3 regions of the Pseudomonas sp. PKS genome follow, and region 1 is predicted to be linked to each of the others. Evidence: predicted binding sites of a transcription regulator. Region 1 holds the regulator's gene; each other region holds the start of a gene.
What was found. Region 1 encodes sigma-54, which starts transcription at its own class of promoters, with help from an activator protein. Its sites were predicted from a motif close to ANTGGCATNNANNTTGCTNT; they were not measured.

Region 1 (4,138 bases):
TCACTCTGGTGACCACGCCGGACCTGCACATGTACCGGGGCACTCAGTATCCCTGGCATGTGCAGAGCGTGCGCGCTGAGGTCAACCCGGACGGCACCGAGGTCGAACTGATCGACAAGGTCCGGGTTGCCCGCACCGATGAAAAGCAGCGCGAAACGATCATCACCACCACCCGCATGACCGTCTTCCCGCAGAAGCAATATGCGCAGACCGAGCAAGCCGTTAGAATCGACGGCGCCGGTGGGACGACTACGGGCAAAGGAATGAAAGCGTATTTGAAAGACGGCAGGATGGACCTGCTGTCCAACGTAAGAGGACAGTATGAGGCTCGTTAACACCCTCCCCTTTTTGCTCAGCCTGAGCGCGGCACTGGGAAGCGCGAGCGCCTTGGCCCTGCCGAACGATCGTGACCAGCCTATCCGCATCCAGGCTGACAACGCTCACCTGGACGACAAGCAAGGCGTCGCCACCTATACCGGCGACGTGATCATCACCCAGGGTTCGATGATGATCAAAGGCAACACCGTCACCATTACCCGTGCCGCCTCCGGCGACATCGACGTGGTCACCTCGGTGGGCAACCTGGCCTATTTCGAGCAGCAGCAGAGCGCAGCCAAGCCCGACAAGATGAAGGGCTGGGGCGTGACCATCCAGTACCAGGCGCAGAAAGACATGGTGATCCTCACCGATCGCGCCAAGGTCGAGAACGAAGGCAACACCACCGAAGGCGAGAAAATCGTCTACAACACCAAGACCCAGGTGGCCACCGCCGGTCGTGGTGGCAATGTGACTTCGCCACGTCAGCGTATCGACATGGTGATCCAGCCGAAGAAGAAGGCCGAGTAAATGGCAACCCTCAAAGCCCAGCACTTGGCCAAGAGCTACAAGAGCCGCCAGGTTGTCCGCGACGTCAGTCTTTCGATCGACAGCGGTCAGATCGTCGGCCTGCTCGGCCCCAACGGCGCCGGCAAGACCACCTGCTTCTACATGATCGTAGGCCTGGTCCGCGCCGACCAGGGACGCGTACTGATCGACAACCTGGACGTCAGCCATCAGCCCATGCACGGTCGCGCCCGCGCCGGCATCGGCTACCTGCCCCAGGAAGCCTCGATCTTCCGCAAGCTGTCGGTGGCCGACAACATCATGGCCATCCTCGAGACCCGCAAGGAACTCGATCGTGACGGCCGGAGAAAGGAGCTGGAAAGCCTTCTGCAGGAGTTCCACATCAGCCACATCCGCGACAACCTTGGCATGAGCCTCTCCGGCGGCGAACGCCGTCGGGTCGAGATCGCCCGCGCCTTGGCCACCGCACCGAAGTTCATCCTGCTGGACGAACCCTTCGCTGGTGTCGACCCGATCTCCGTTGGCGATATCAAACAGATCATCCATCACCTCAAGGCCAAGGGCATCGGCGTACTGATCACCGACCACAACGTCCGTGAAACCCTTGATATCTGTGAAACCGCCTACATCGTCAATGATGGTCAGCTGATCGCCGAGGGCGACGCCGAGACCATCCTGGCCAACGATCTGGTCAAGGAGGTTTACCTGGGCCACGAGTTCCGACTCTAAAGGCCCGGAGTCTGCTTGGGGCACTGAAGGAAGTGACACAGTGCTCTAGGCAAACGCTACAATTTCAGGCATATAACTTGCTTAAAATTGGCGCCTCGGCGCCCTACGTGTAGTGGATGGCGCATGCGCGCCGGCGAACAAGGTATTAAGCCCCAGCCATGAAACCATCGCTCGTCCTAAAAATGGGCCAGCAACTGACGATGACCCCGCAGTTGCAACAGGCCATCCGTCTGCTCCAGCTATCCACCCTGGACCTGCAACAGGAAATCCAGGAAGCGCTGGAGTCCAATCCGATGCTCGAACGTCAGGAAGACGGCGACGACTTCGACAACAGCGACCCAATGGCCGACAACGCCGAAAGCAAGCCGACTGCCGAAGCCCAGGAGAGCAGCTTCCAGGAAAGCACCAACAGTGCCGAAAACCTGGAGGAAGGCGAATGGAACGAGCGCATCCCCAACGAGCTGCCTGTGGACACGGCCTGGGAAGACATCTACCAGACCAGCGCCAGCAACCTACCTGCCAGCGATGACGACGAGTGGGACTTCACCACACGCACCTCCGCCGGTGAAAGCTTGCAGAGCCATCTTCTGTGGCAACTTAACCTGGCGCCGATGTCCGACACCGACCGGCTGATCGCCGTGACCCTGATCGACAGCATCAACGAACAGGGTTACCTGGAGGACAGCCTCGAAGAAATCTGCGCAGGCTTCGACCCCGAACTGGATATCGAGCTCGACGAAGTCGAAGCGGTACTGCACCGCATCCAGCAGTTCGAACCCGCCGGCATCGGCGCCCGCAGCCTGGGCGAGTGCCTGCTGCTGCAACTGCGCCAGCTACCGGCGAACACTCCCTGGATGGCCGAGGCGCAGCGCCTGGTCACCGACTTCATCGATCTGCTCGGCAGCCGCGATTACAGCCAGCTGATGCGTCGCATGAAGATCAAGGAGGACGAACTGCGCCAGGTCATCGAACTGGTGCAGAGCCTGAACCCGCGCCCTGGCTCGCAGATCGAGTCCAGCGAGCCCGAGTACGTCGTCCCCGACGTCATCGTGCGCAAGGACAGCGACCGCTGGCTGGTCGAACTGAACCAGGAAGCGATACCACGCCTGCGGGTCAACCCGCAGTATGCTGGTTTCGTCCGCCGCGCCGATACCAGCGCCGACAACACTTTCATGCGCAACCAGTTGCAAGAAGCGCGCTGGTTCATCAAGAGCCTGCAAAGTCGCAATGAGACACTGATGAAGGTCGCCACCCAGATCGTCGAGCACCAGCGAGGCTTCCTGGACCATGGTGACGAGGCGATGAAGCCGCTGGTACTGCACGATATCGCCGAAGCGGTGGGCATGCACGAGTCGACCATCTCCAGGGTCACTACGCAGAAATACATGCATACCCCACGCGGTATCTACGAACTGAAATACTTTTTCTCGAGCCATGTAAGCACCTCCGAAGGCGGTGAATGCTCGTCTACGGCGATCCGCGCGATCATCAAGAAACTGGTTGCGGCGGAAAATCAGAAAAAGCCATTGAGTGACAGCAAGATCGCTGGTTTACTGGAGGCACAAGGCATCCAGGTAGCCCGTCGCACCGTCGCCAAGTACCGCGAGTCCCTCGGCATCGCACCGTCGAGTGAGCGCAAGCGACTGATGTAGCCCCTGGCAGAGCCATAGCGTTTCAGTGGCAGGTGCAATACCTGCCCTTTATGCACGGGCAACAAAGGAGAAGCTGTATGCAAGTCAACATCAGTGGACAGCATGTAGAAGTCACTCAACCACTGCGCGAGTATGTCCTTGAAAAGCTCGCCCGCGTGGAGGGGCATTTCGACAAGATCACCAACGTGACAGTGATCATGAAGGTCGAAAAACTGCAGCAGAAGGTGGAGGCCACACTCCAGATCCCCGGCGGTGAAGTGGTCGCCAATGCCGAACACCAAGACATGTATGCAGCGATCGACGCCCTGGCTGACAAGCTCGACCGCCAACTGAAAAAACATAAGGAAAAACAGCAAAGCCTGCTGCAAGGTGCAGCCGCCCGCTGATCCCTCTCATCCATGATCCGACTTGAAACCATCCTGACCCCCGGCCGTTCCCTCGTGAACGTGCCGGGCGGCAGTAAAAAGCGCGTGCTCCAGGAAATCGCCACCCTGATCGCCAGGGAAGTGCCCGAACTGGAGATGGAAGACGTATTCGAAAAACTGGTTGGCCGTGAAAAGCTCGGCTCCACCGGTTTCGGCAACGGCATCGCCATCCCTCATTGCCGCCTCGAAGGTTGCACCGCACCGGTCAGCGCCCTGCTGCACCTGGATGCCCCCATCGACTATGACGCCATTGATGGCGCGCCGGTGGACCTGCTGTTCGTCCTGCTTGTGCCAGAGGCCGCCACCGACGCCCACCTTGAACTGCTGCGCCAGATCGCCAGCATGCTCGATCGCAAGGAGGTCCGCGATCGCCTGCGTGCCGCCGACAGCAGCGAGGCCCTGTACCAGGTAGTCCTGGACGCACAGAACGAGCACTGAAGCATGCGCCTGATCATCGTCAGCGGCCGGTCCGGCTCCGGCAAAAGCACC
Region 2 (4,138 bases), on a different contig from region 1:
CGGCCTGCTCCAGATGCTGGGGCGTCAGGACCTGGTCGAGCACCGTCGGGCGCAGCAGCTTCATGCCCACGGCCTGTTCCAGGCTTGTGAGAAAGCCCTGGTTGAGCGTGCCTACGTCGCGCTCGCGCAGGTTGACATCGCCTTCGCCGATCACGCTCTCGCGCCTGAGCGGGCGGGTCATCACCACCACCTCGCGAAACAGCTTTACCTGAGCCGGGACGAACACGGTCCAGGGCGCGCTGCCGTTGCAGCGTACCCGCACCGTGACCCTGCCCAGGGGCTGTGCCGGACTTTCAAGCGAAGCGTCCAGTTGCTGACTGCACAGCGGCATGCGCAGGCGCGGGTCGAGCGGGTTGACCTGGATCTCGTAGCGACCAGTAGTCTGGCTGGTGGCCAGATAATCCTCCACGGTGAATTCAAGAAACCCCTGGGTGACGCCGATAAGTTGTTCAGGCAAGGTAACCGCATCGGCCAGCACGCGTGTGCCGGAGGTCAGCAGGCATAGCGCCATCAGCGAGCCGGTCATCAGGCGCGTCAGGCGTCGGTAAACTGTCGTTTTCGTGTACATGGCGCTCAAAAAAGCAAAGCCCGTGCCGACTCGGTTCACGGGCGAAAACTAGAGGAGTCTGGCATGGCTGGAGTCATGGATTCGGTCAACCAGCGCACGCAACTGGTGGGGCAGAATCGTCTGGAGCTGTTGCTGTTCCGCCTCAATGGCGAGCAGCTCTATGGCATTAACGTGTTCAAGGTTCGGGAAGTATTGCAGTGCCCGGAGCTGACGTTGTTGCCCAAGTCCCACCCGGTGGTGCGTGGGGTGGCCAACATTCGCGGTGCGACCATCCCCATCCTCGACCTGTCGATGGCGACCGGCTTGCCGGGTCTGCAGGAAGAGACGCGCAACAGTTTCGTGATCATCACCGAGTACAACACCAAGACCCAAGGCTTCCTGGTGCATTCGGTCGAGCGCATCGTCAACATGAACTGGGAGGAGATTCATCCGCCACCCAAGGGGACCGGTCGTGATCACTACCTGACCGCTGTCACCCGTGTGGACGGGCGGATGGTGGAGGTCATCGACGTAGAGAAAGTCCTTGCCGAAGTGTCGCCATCGTCAGAGGAAGTGTCCGTGGGTGTGGTCGATGCCGAGGTGCAGGACAAGGCGATGATGCTGCGAGTGCTGACCGTCGATGATTCATCGGTGGCGCGCAAGCAGGTCAGTCGTTGCCTGCAGTCGGTGGGGGTGGAGGTAGTGGCCCTCAACGATGGTCGCCAGGCCTTGGACTACCTGAACAAACTGGTGGAAGAGGGCAAGCGTCCGGAAGAGGAGTTCCTGATGATGATCTCCGACATCGAAATGCCGGAGATGGATGGCTATACCCTGACCGCGGAGATTCGCAGCGATCCTCGCATGCAAAAGTTGCACATCCTCCTGCATACTTCGCTGTCCGGGGTCTTCAACCAGGCCATGGTCAAGAAGGTCGGCGCCGACGACTTCCTGGCCAAGTTCAAGCCGGACGACCTGGCTCAGCGGGTGGTCGATCGGATCAAGGCAACGCATTGAAACGGCCGGGGGGCAACCCCTGGCACCAGGGATTTGAAAGAGGCGGCAGCATTGTCTACGGGTAATTTGGATTTTGAACAGTTCCGGGTCTTCCTGGAGAAAGCCTGTGGCATCTTGCTGGGCGAGAATAAGCAATACCTGGTCTCCAGCCGTCTCAACAAGCTGATGGAGCAGCAGGGCATCAAGTCGCTCGGTGAGCTGGTGCAGCGAATTCAGAGCCAGCCGCGCAGCGGGTTGCGTGAGCAGGTGGTCGATGCGATGACGACCAACGAAACCCTGTGGTTCCGCGACACCTATCCGTTCGAGGTGCTCAAGAACAAGGTGATTCCGGAGTTCATCAAGAACAACCCGGGTCAGCGTCTGCGGATCTGGTCAGCGGCATGCTCCTCGGGGCAAGAGCCGTATTCGATCTCCATGGCCATCGACGAGTTCGAGCGTAGCAACCTGGGGCAGTTGAAGATGGGCGCGCAGATCGTTGCCACCGACTTGTCCGGGTCGATGCTGACCAACTGCAAGACCGGCGAATACGACAGCCTGGCCATTGGTCGTGGCTTGTCCCAGGAGCGCCTGCAGCGCTACTTCGACACCAAGGGGCCGGGCCGTTGGGCGGTCAAGGCGCCGATCCGCAGTCGGGTCGAGTTCCGATCCTTCAACCTGCTCGACAGCTACGCGGCGCTGGGCAAGTTCGACATCGTGTTCTGCCGCAACGTGCTGATCTACTTCTCGGCCCAGGTCAAGAAAGACATCCTCATGCGCATCCACAGCACGCTCAAGCCGGGCGGGTACCTGTTCCTTGGGGCTTCCGAGGCGCTCAACGGGTTGCCGGACCACTACCAGATGGTCCAGTGCAGCCCGGGGATCATCTACCAGGCTAAATAAACCCAGACAGGGGCCGCATCGCGGCCCCTTTTTTTGCCGGTACCCATTGCCGCTTTGCTGACGCCAAGCGGTAAACCATTGCCGCTTTTCTGGCATTGCCGCCGGCAAGCAGGGCCTCAATGCCCGGTTTTACTGGGGCTTTATCGCTTGGCACAAACCTTGCTCTAGCTTGCTCACGATTCTTCCGGTCAACCTTCGAAGGTTTCCCAGACATGAGCATCAGCTTCGACAAGGCGCTCGGCATCCATGAGCAGGCATTGAGCTTCCGCGCCCAGCGCGCCGAGGTTCTGGCCAACAACATCGCCAACGCCGACACGCCTAACTACAAGGCGCGTGACATGGATTTCTCGGCGGTGCTCGCCGCCGAAGCCGACAAGCAGCAGAAGGGGCGCATTGCCCTGGATCGCACCAATAGCCGCCACATCGAGGCCGAAGGCCTGGCCATGGGCGACGATACCCTCAAGTACCGCACGCCGATGCAGCCGTCGATCGACCAGAACACCGTGGACGCCCAGATCGAGCAGTCCAACTACGCAGAGAACGCCATCGGCTTCCAGGCCAGCTTCACCCTGCTCAACAGCAAATTCAAAGGGCTGGTTTCGGCCCTGCGTGGAGAGTGACCATGTCCCTTGCCAGTGTCTTCAATATCGCCGGTAGCGGCATGAGCGCGCAGAACACTCGCCTCAATACCGTCGCTTCCAACATCGCCAACGCCGAGACCGTTTCCTCGAGCATCGACCAGACCTATCGCGCGCGCCATCCGGTATTCGCCACCACATTCCAGCAGGCCCAGAACGGCGCTGGCCAGTCGCTGTTCCAGGATCAGGGCGAAGCGGGGCAGGGTGTGCAGGTGATGGGCATCGTCGAGGACCAGAGCAACCTTGAGGCGCGCTACGAGCCCAATCATCCGGCGGCGAACAAGGACGGCTACGTCTACTACCCCAATGTCAATGTGGTGGAGGAGATGGCTGACATGATCTCCGCCAGCCGTGCGTTCCAGACCAACGCCGAGCTGATGAACACCGCCAAGACCATGATGCAGAAGGTGCTGACCCTCGGTCAGTGATAAGGAGTCAGGATCATGGCAGTCAACAGCACCGGCGGTGTGAACCTCAACGACGTTCTGTCGGCGTCGGGTGTCAGCACAGGCACCACCAAGAAGCCTACGACCGAGAACACCGACAAGAACGCCCTGGGCAAGGATGCGTTCCTGCAGTTGCTGGTCACCCAGATGCAGCACCAGAACCCGCTCGATCCTCAGGACAACAGCGAGTTCGTCGCCCAGTTGGCGCAGTTCAGCAGCCTGGAAGGCATCACCACGCTCAACAGCACGGTCAATTCCATTGCCGGTGCCATGGGGTCGTCCCAGGCCCTGCAGGCCTCGTCGTTGGTGGGGCGTTCGGTGATCGTGCAGAACGACAAGGCGGTGGTCGACACCACCCAGAGCTTCAATGGCCAGTTCATCGTCCCGCAGGGTATCAGCGAGGCGAAGATCACCATCAAGGATAAAGACGGCAACACCATCAAGACCATCGAGTTGGGCCAGCAGAAAGCCGGTTACGCCGACTTCATCTGGGATGGCACCAACGACAAGGGTGAAAAGGTCGACCCGGGCACCTACAGCTTCTCGGCGACCACCATGGTCGATGGCAAGTCGACGCAGATGTACACCCTGCTGCCGGCCAAGGTCACCAGCGT
Region 3 (4,138 bases), on a different contig from region 1:
CTTGGCGCGCTCCAGGGCACGCTCGAGCACCGCCATGTCGAACTGCTTCTCTTCGTGCTCCATGCGGTGGCGCTTGGCATGGGTGGTCGGGTTCACCGAGATCACGCCGCAATATTCAGGCATGTGCTTGGCGAACTCGGCAGTGCCGATCTGGTAAGCGGTGTCGATGATGTCCTGCTTGTGGCTGGCGAGCAGCGGGCGCAGCACCAGCTTGTCGGTAGCCGAGTCGATGATCGACAGGTTCGGCAGGGTCTGGCTGGAAACCTGGGAGATCGCCTCGCCGGTGACCAGTGCCTCGATTTCCAGGCGATCGGCCATGCGTGCGGCGGCGCGCAGCATCATGCGCTTGAGGGTCACGCCCATGTAGCTGTTGTCGACCTTGTTCAGGATCTCGCCGACCACTTCCTCGAACGGTACGCTGATGAACAGCACGCGCTGGCTGCTGCCAAACTTCTTCCACAGGTAGTGGGCGACTTCCATCACGCCCAGCTCGTGGGCACGGCCGCCAAGGTTGAAGAAGCAGAAGTGGGTCATCAGACCGCGGCGCATCATCTGGTAGGCCGCCACGGTGGAGTCGAAGCCACCGGACATCAGCACCAGGGTCTGCTCCAGGGCGCCCAGCGGGTAGCCGCCGATGCCCTGATGCTGGTTATGGATCACGTACAGGCGCTGATCACGGATCTCGATGCGGACCAGGACTTCCGGGGTCTTGAGGTCGATTCCGGTGGCGCCGCACTGCTGGCGCAGTTGGCTGCCGACATAACGGTCGACATCCATCGAGGTGAAGTCGTGGTGACCGCCGCGCTTGCAGCGCACGGCGAAGCGCTTGCCGGCCAGCAGGTGGCCGAAGTGGTGCTTGCACTTGGCGACGATGTCGTCGAAGTCGCCCAGCGGATACTCCTCCACCTGCAGGAAGTGGGTGATCCCGGGCGTGCAGGTCAGGCGTTCGATCATTTCGCGCTGGATCTTCTCGTCCTCGACGCGGGTGACCACCTCGAGATTGTCCCAGACGCCATCGACCGCGAGCTCAGGATCCAGATCCTTGAGCACGACGCGGATGTTCTTGCCGAGCTGGCGGATGAAACGCTTGCGCACCGGCCGGCTTTTGATGGTGATCTCTGGGAAGACTTTGACGATAAGTTTCATTGGTTTAACAGCGCGCACAGGGCCTGCCGAAAATGAGGGGCGCGAATTATAGCGGAAATTGCTCAAGCTTTGAGCAACTTTTGATCAGAAGCTTTTAGATAAATGCCGAAGGCGCGTTTTACGCTGCCTGTACCGCCCCATTCGCGGGTAAAGCCGCGGCCGCAAGGGTCAGCATAAGTTTCCAGCCGGTGTGCGCCCCTTGCAGGAGCGCTTTTTACTCGCGAACGAACCTCAAGGGAAACACACCTCCCAAAGAACGCACACATTTGGTGCGCACACTTGAAAACATGCCTCGCAAGAGTGCATTTCTCACTGTGCTGGGGCCCCCAATTGCCTGTAACCGCCCCCTTTTGTCCCGCCTTCGCCATTTTCGGGCACTGGCATGCAATTTGCTCCCTTGTGAGGCAGGCAAGCTTGGCCGACTATCCGCGCCCGGCGACACCCTTTTTCCAGGGCAGCGGCCCACCGCGCCCTAGACCATCCGGAGGACACTATGTCGAAGTCGGTTCAACTCATCAAAGATCATGACGTCAAGTGGATTGATCTGCGTTTCACGGACACCAAAGGCACTCAGCACCACGTGACCATGCCGGCGCGCGATGCGCTGGAAGACGACTTCTTCGAAGTCGGCAAGATGTTCGACGGTTCCTCCATCGCTGGCTGGAAAGGCATCGAAGCCTCCGACATGATCCTGATGCCGGTCGACGAAACCGCCGTACTGGACCCGTTCACCGAAGAGCCAACCCTGATCCTGACCTGCGACATCGTCGACCCGTCGAGCATGCAGGGCTACGATCGCGACCCACGTGCGATCGCCAAGCGCGCCGAAGAGTACCTCAAGAGCACCGGCATCGGTGACACCGTATTCGCCGGTCCAGAGCCTGAGTTCTTCATCTTCGACGAAGTGAAATTCAAGTCGGACATCTCCGGTTCGATGTTCAAGATCTTCTCCGAGCAAGGCTCGTGGATGACCGACGCTGACGTGGAAGGCGGCAACAAAGGCCACCGTCCAGGCGTCAAAGGCGGCTACTTCCCGGTTCCGCCGTTCGACCACGACCACGAAATCCGTACTGCCATGTGCAACGCACTGGAAGAAATGGGTCAGACCGTCGAAGTTCACCACCACGAAGTGGCGACTGCCGGCCAGAACGAAATCGGCGTCAAGTTCAACACCCTGGTGAAGAAGGCTGACGAAGTACAGGCCCTGAAGTATGTCGTGCACAACGTTGCCGACGCCTACGGCCGCACTGCCACCTTCATGCCGAAGCCACTGTACGGCGACAACGGCTCGGGCATGCACGTGCACATGTCGATCTGGAAAGACGGCAAGAACACCTTCGCCGGCGAAGGCTATGCCGGCCTGTCCGACACCGCCCTGTACTTCATCGGCGGCATCATCAAGCACGGCAAGGCCCTGAACGGCTTCACCAACCCGTCGACCAACTCCTACAAGCGTCTGGTCCCAGGTTTCGAAGCCCCGGTCATGCTGGCCTACTCGGCTCGCAACCGTTCCGCCTCGATCCGTATTCCTTACGTCGGCAGCCCTAAAGCCCGCCGTATCGAAGCGCGCTTCCCGGACCCATCGGCCAACCCGTACTTGGCCTTCGCAGCCCTGCTGATGGCTGGCCTGGACGGCATCCAGAACAAGATCCACCCAGGCGATGCTGCCGACAAGAACCTGTACGACCTGCCGCCTGAAGAGGCCAAGGACATCCCACAGGTTTGCGGCAGCCTGAAAGAAGCCCTGGAAGAGCTGGACAAAGGTCGTGCGTTCCTGACCAAGGGCGGCGTGTTCTCCGACGACTTCATCGATGCCTTCATCGAGCTGAAGAGCGAAGAAGAGATCAAGGTCCGTACCTTCGTGCACCCGCTGGAATACGAGCTGTACTACAGCTGCTGATCTGATCGGCGCCTCGCGCCGATGACATGATCAAAGACGGCCTCCCTCGGGAGGCCGTTTTCGTTTCTGCCCACGCAGAAACCTCCCTCACCACGCTATGCTCTATCTTGGTGCACGCCAGTGCGCCGAGCTTCAGCCTGCTCCCCAATCTGGTTCAAATGAAACGTTTCATCCAGAGTTTCTGATCCGAATGTGCGCAAATTCAGGCCTTTATCGGTAAATCCCGCTTCTTTTCAGAGCTTTGGTTTGTTTCTTGCATTTTGTAAAGGACGGAACCGCACCAGCGGCTCCATCCCGCGCCCGGCCCTTCCAAAACAGTGCCTGGCAAGCGCCAAAAGAGGTCGACGACGCCTTATGACCATCAGCGATGCACAGCACCGACTGCTCCTGGACAACCTGACCACGGCCACGCTCTTGCTCAATGCCGAGTTGCGCCTGGAGTACATGAACCCTGCCGCCGAAATGCTGCTGGCGGTCAGTGGTCAGCGCAGTCACGGCCAGTTCATCAGCGAGCTGTTCACCGAGTCGGTCGAAGCGCTCAACTCTCTGCGCCTGGCCGTGGAGCAGGCGCACCCGTTCACCAAGCGCGAAGCGCAACTGACCTCGCTGACCGGCCAGAGCATCACCGTCGACTACGCCGTGACGCCGATCCTGCACCAGGGCCAGACCCTGCTGCTGCTGGAGGTCCACCCCCGTGACCGCCTGCTACGTATCACCAAGGAAGAAGCCCAGCTAAGCAAGCAGGAAACCACCAAGCTGCTGGTACGCGGCCTGGCTCACGAAATCAAGAACCCCCTCGGCGGCATCCGTGGTGCGGCGCAACTGCTGGCCCGGGAGCTACCGCATGACGACCTTCGCGACTACACCAATGTGATCATCGAGGAGGCCGACCGCCTGCGAAACCTCGTCGACCGCATGCTCGGCTCCAACAAGCTGCCATCGCTGGCCATGACCAACATCCACGAAGTGCTGGAGCGGGTCTGCAGCCTGGTGGAAGCCGAAAGCCAGGGCGGCATCACGTTGGTGCGCGACTACGACCCGAGCCTGCCGGATGTGTTGGTCGACCGCGAACAGATGATCCAGGCGGTGCTC

Region 2: a site for sigma-54 is predicted at 2,587-2,606, ahead of flgB (flagellar basal body rod protein FlgB). Genes of this name have one in related genera too.
Region 3: a site for sigma-54 is predicted at 1,523-1,542, ahead of glnA (type I glutamate--ammonia ligase). Genes of this name have one in related genera too.

Annotation. Positions count from the first base shown of each region.
Region 1 covers NZ_JBEGDO010000035.1:22,425-26,562, reverse strand. The annotation lists gene lptC (LPS export ABC transporter periplasmic protein LptC) at 1-335, shown strand, start outside; gene lptA (lipopolysaccharide transport periplasmic protein LptA) at 322-846, shown strand; gene lptB (LPS export ABC transporter ATP-binding protein) at 847-1,572, shown strand; gene ABOA88_RS23340 (RNA polymerase factor sigma-54) at 1,731-3,224, shown strand; gene hpf (ribosome hibernation-promoting factor, HPF/YfiA family) at 3,302-3,610, shown strand; gene ptsN (PTS IIA-like nitrogen regulatory protein PtsN) at 3,623-4,087, shown strand; gene rapZ (RNase adapter RapZ) at 4,091-4,138, shown strand, end outside.
Region 2 covers NZ_JBEGDO010000029.1:38,103-42,240, reverse strand. The annotation lists gene flgA (flagellar basal body P-ring formation chaperone FlgA) at 1-568, opposite strand, end outside; gene ABOA88_RS21870 (chemotaxis protein CheV) at 632-1,561, shown strand; gene cheR (protein-glutamate O-methyltransferase CheR) at 1,613-2,440, shown strand; gene flgB (flagellar basal body rod protein FlgB) at 2,653-3,060, shown strand; gene flgC (flagellar basal body rod protein FlgC) at 3,063-3,506, shown strand; gene flgD (flagellar hook assembly protein FlgD) at 3,522-4,138, shown strand, end outside.
Region 3 covers NZ_JBEGDO010000007.1:233,898-238,035, reverse strand. The annotation lists gene thiI (tRNA uracil 4-sulfurtransferase ThiI) at 1-1,146, opposite strand, end outside; gene glnA (type I glutamate--ammonia ligase) at 1,640-3,046, shown strand; gene glnL (nitrogen regulation protein NR(II)) at 3,401-4,138, shown strand, end outside.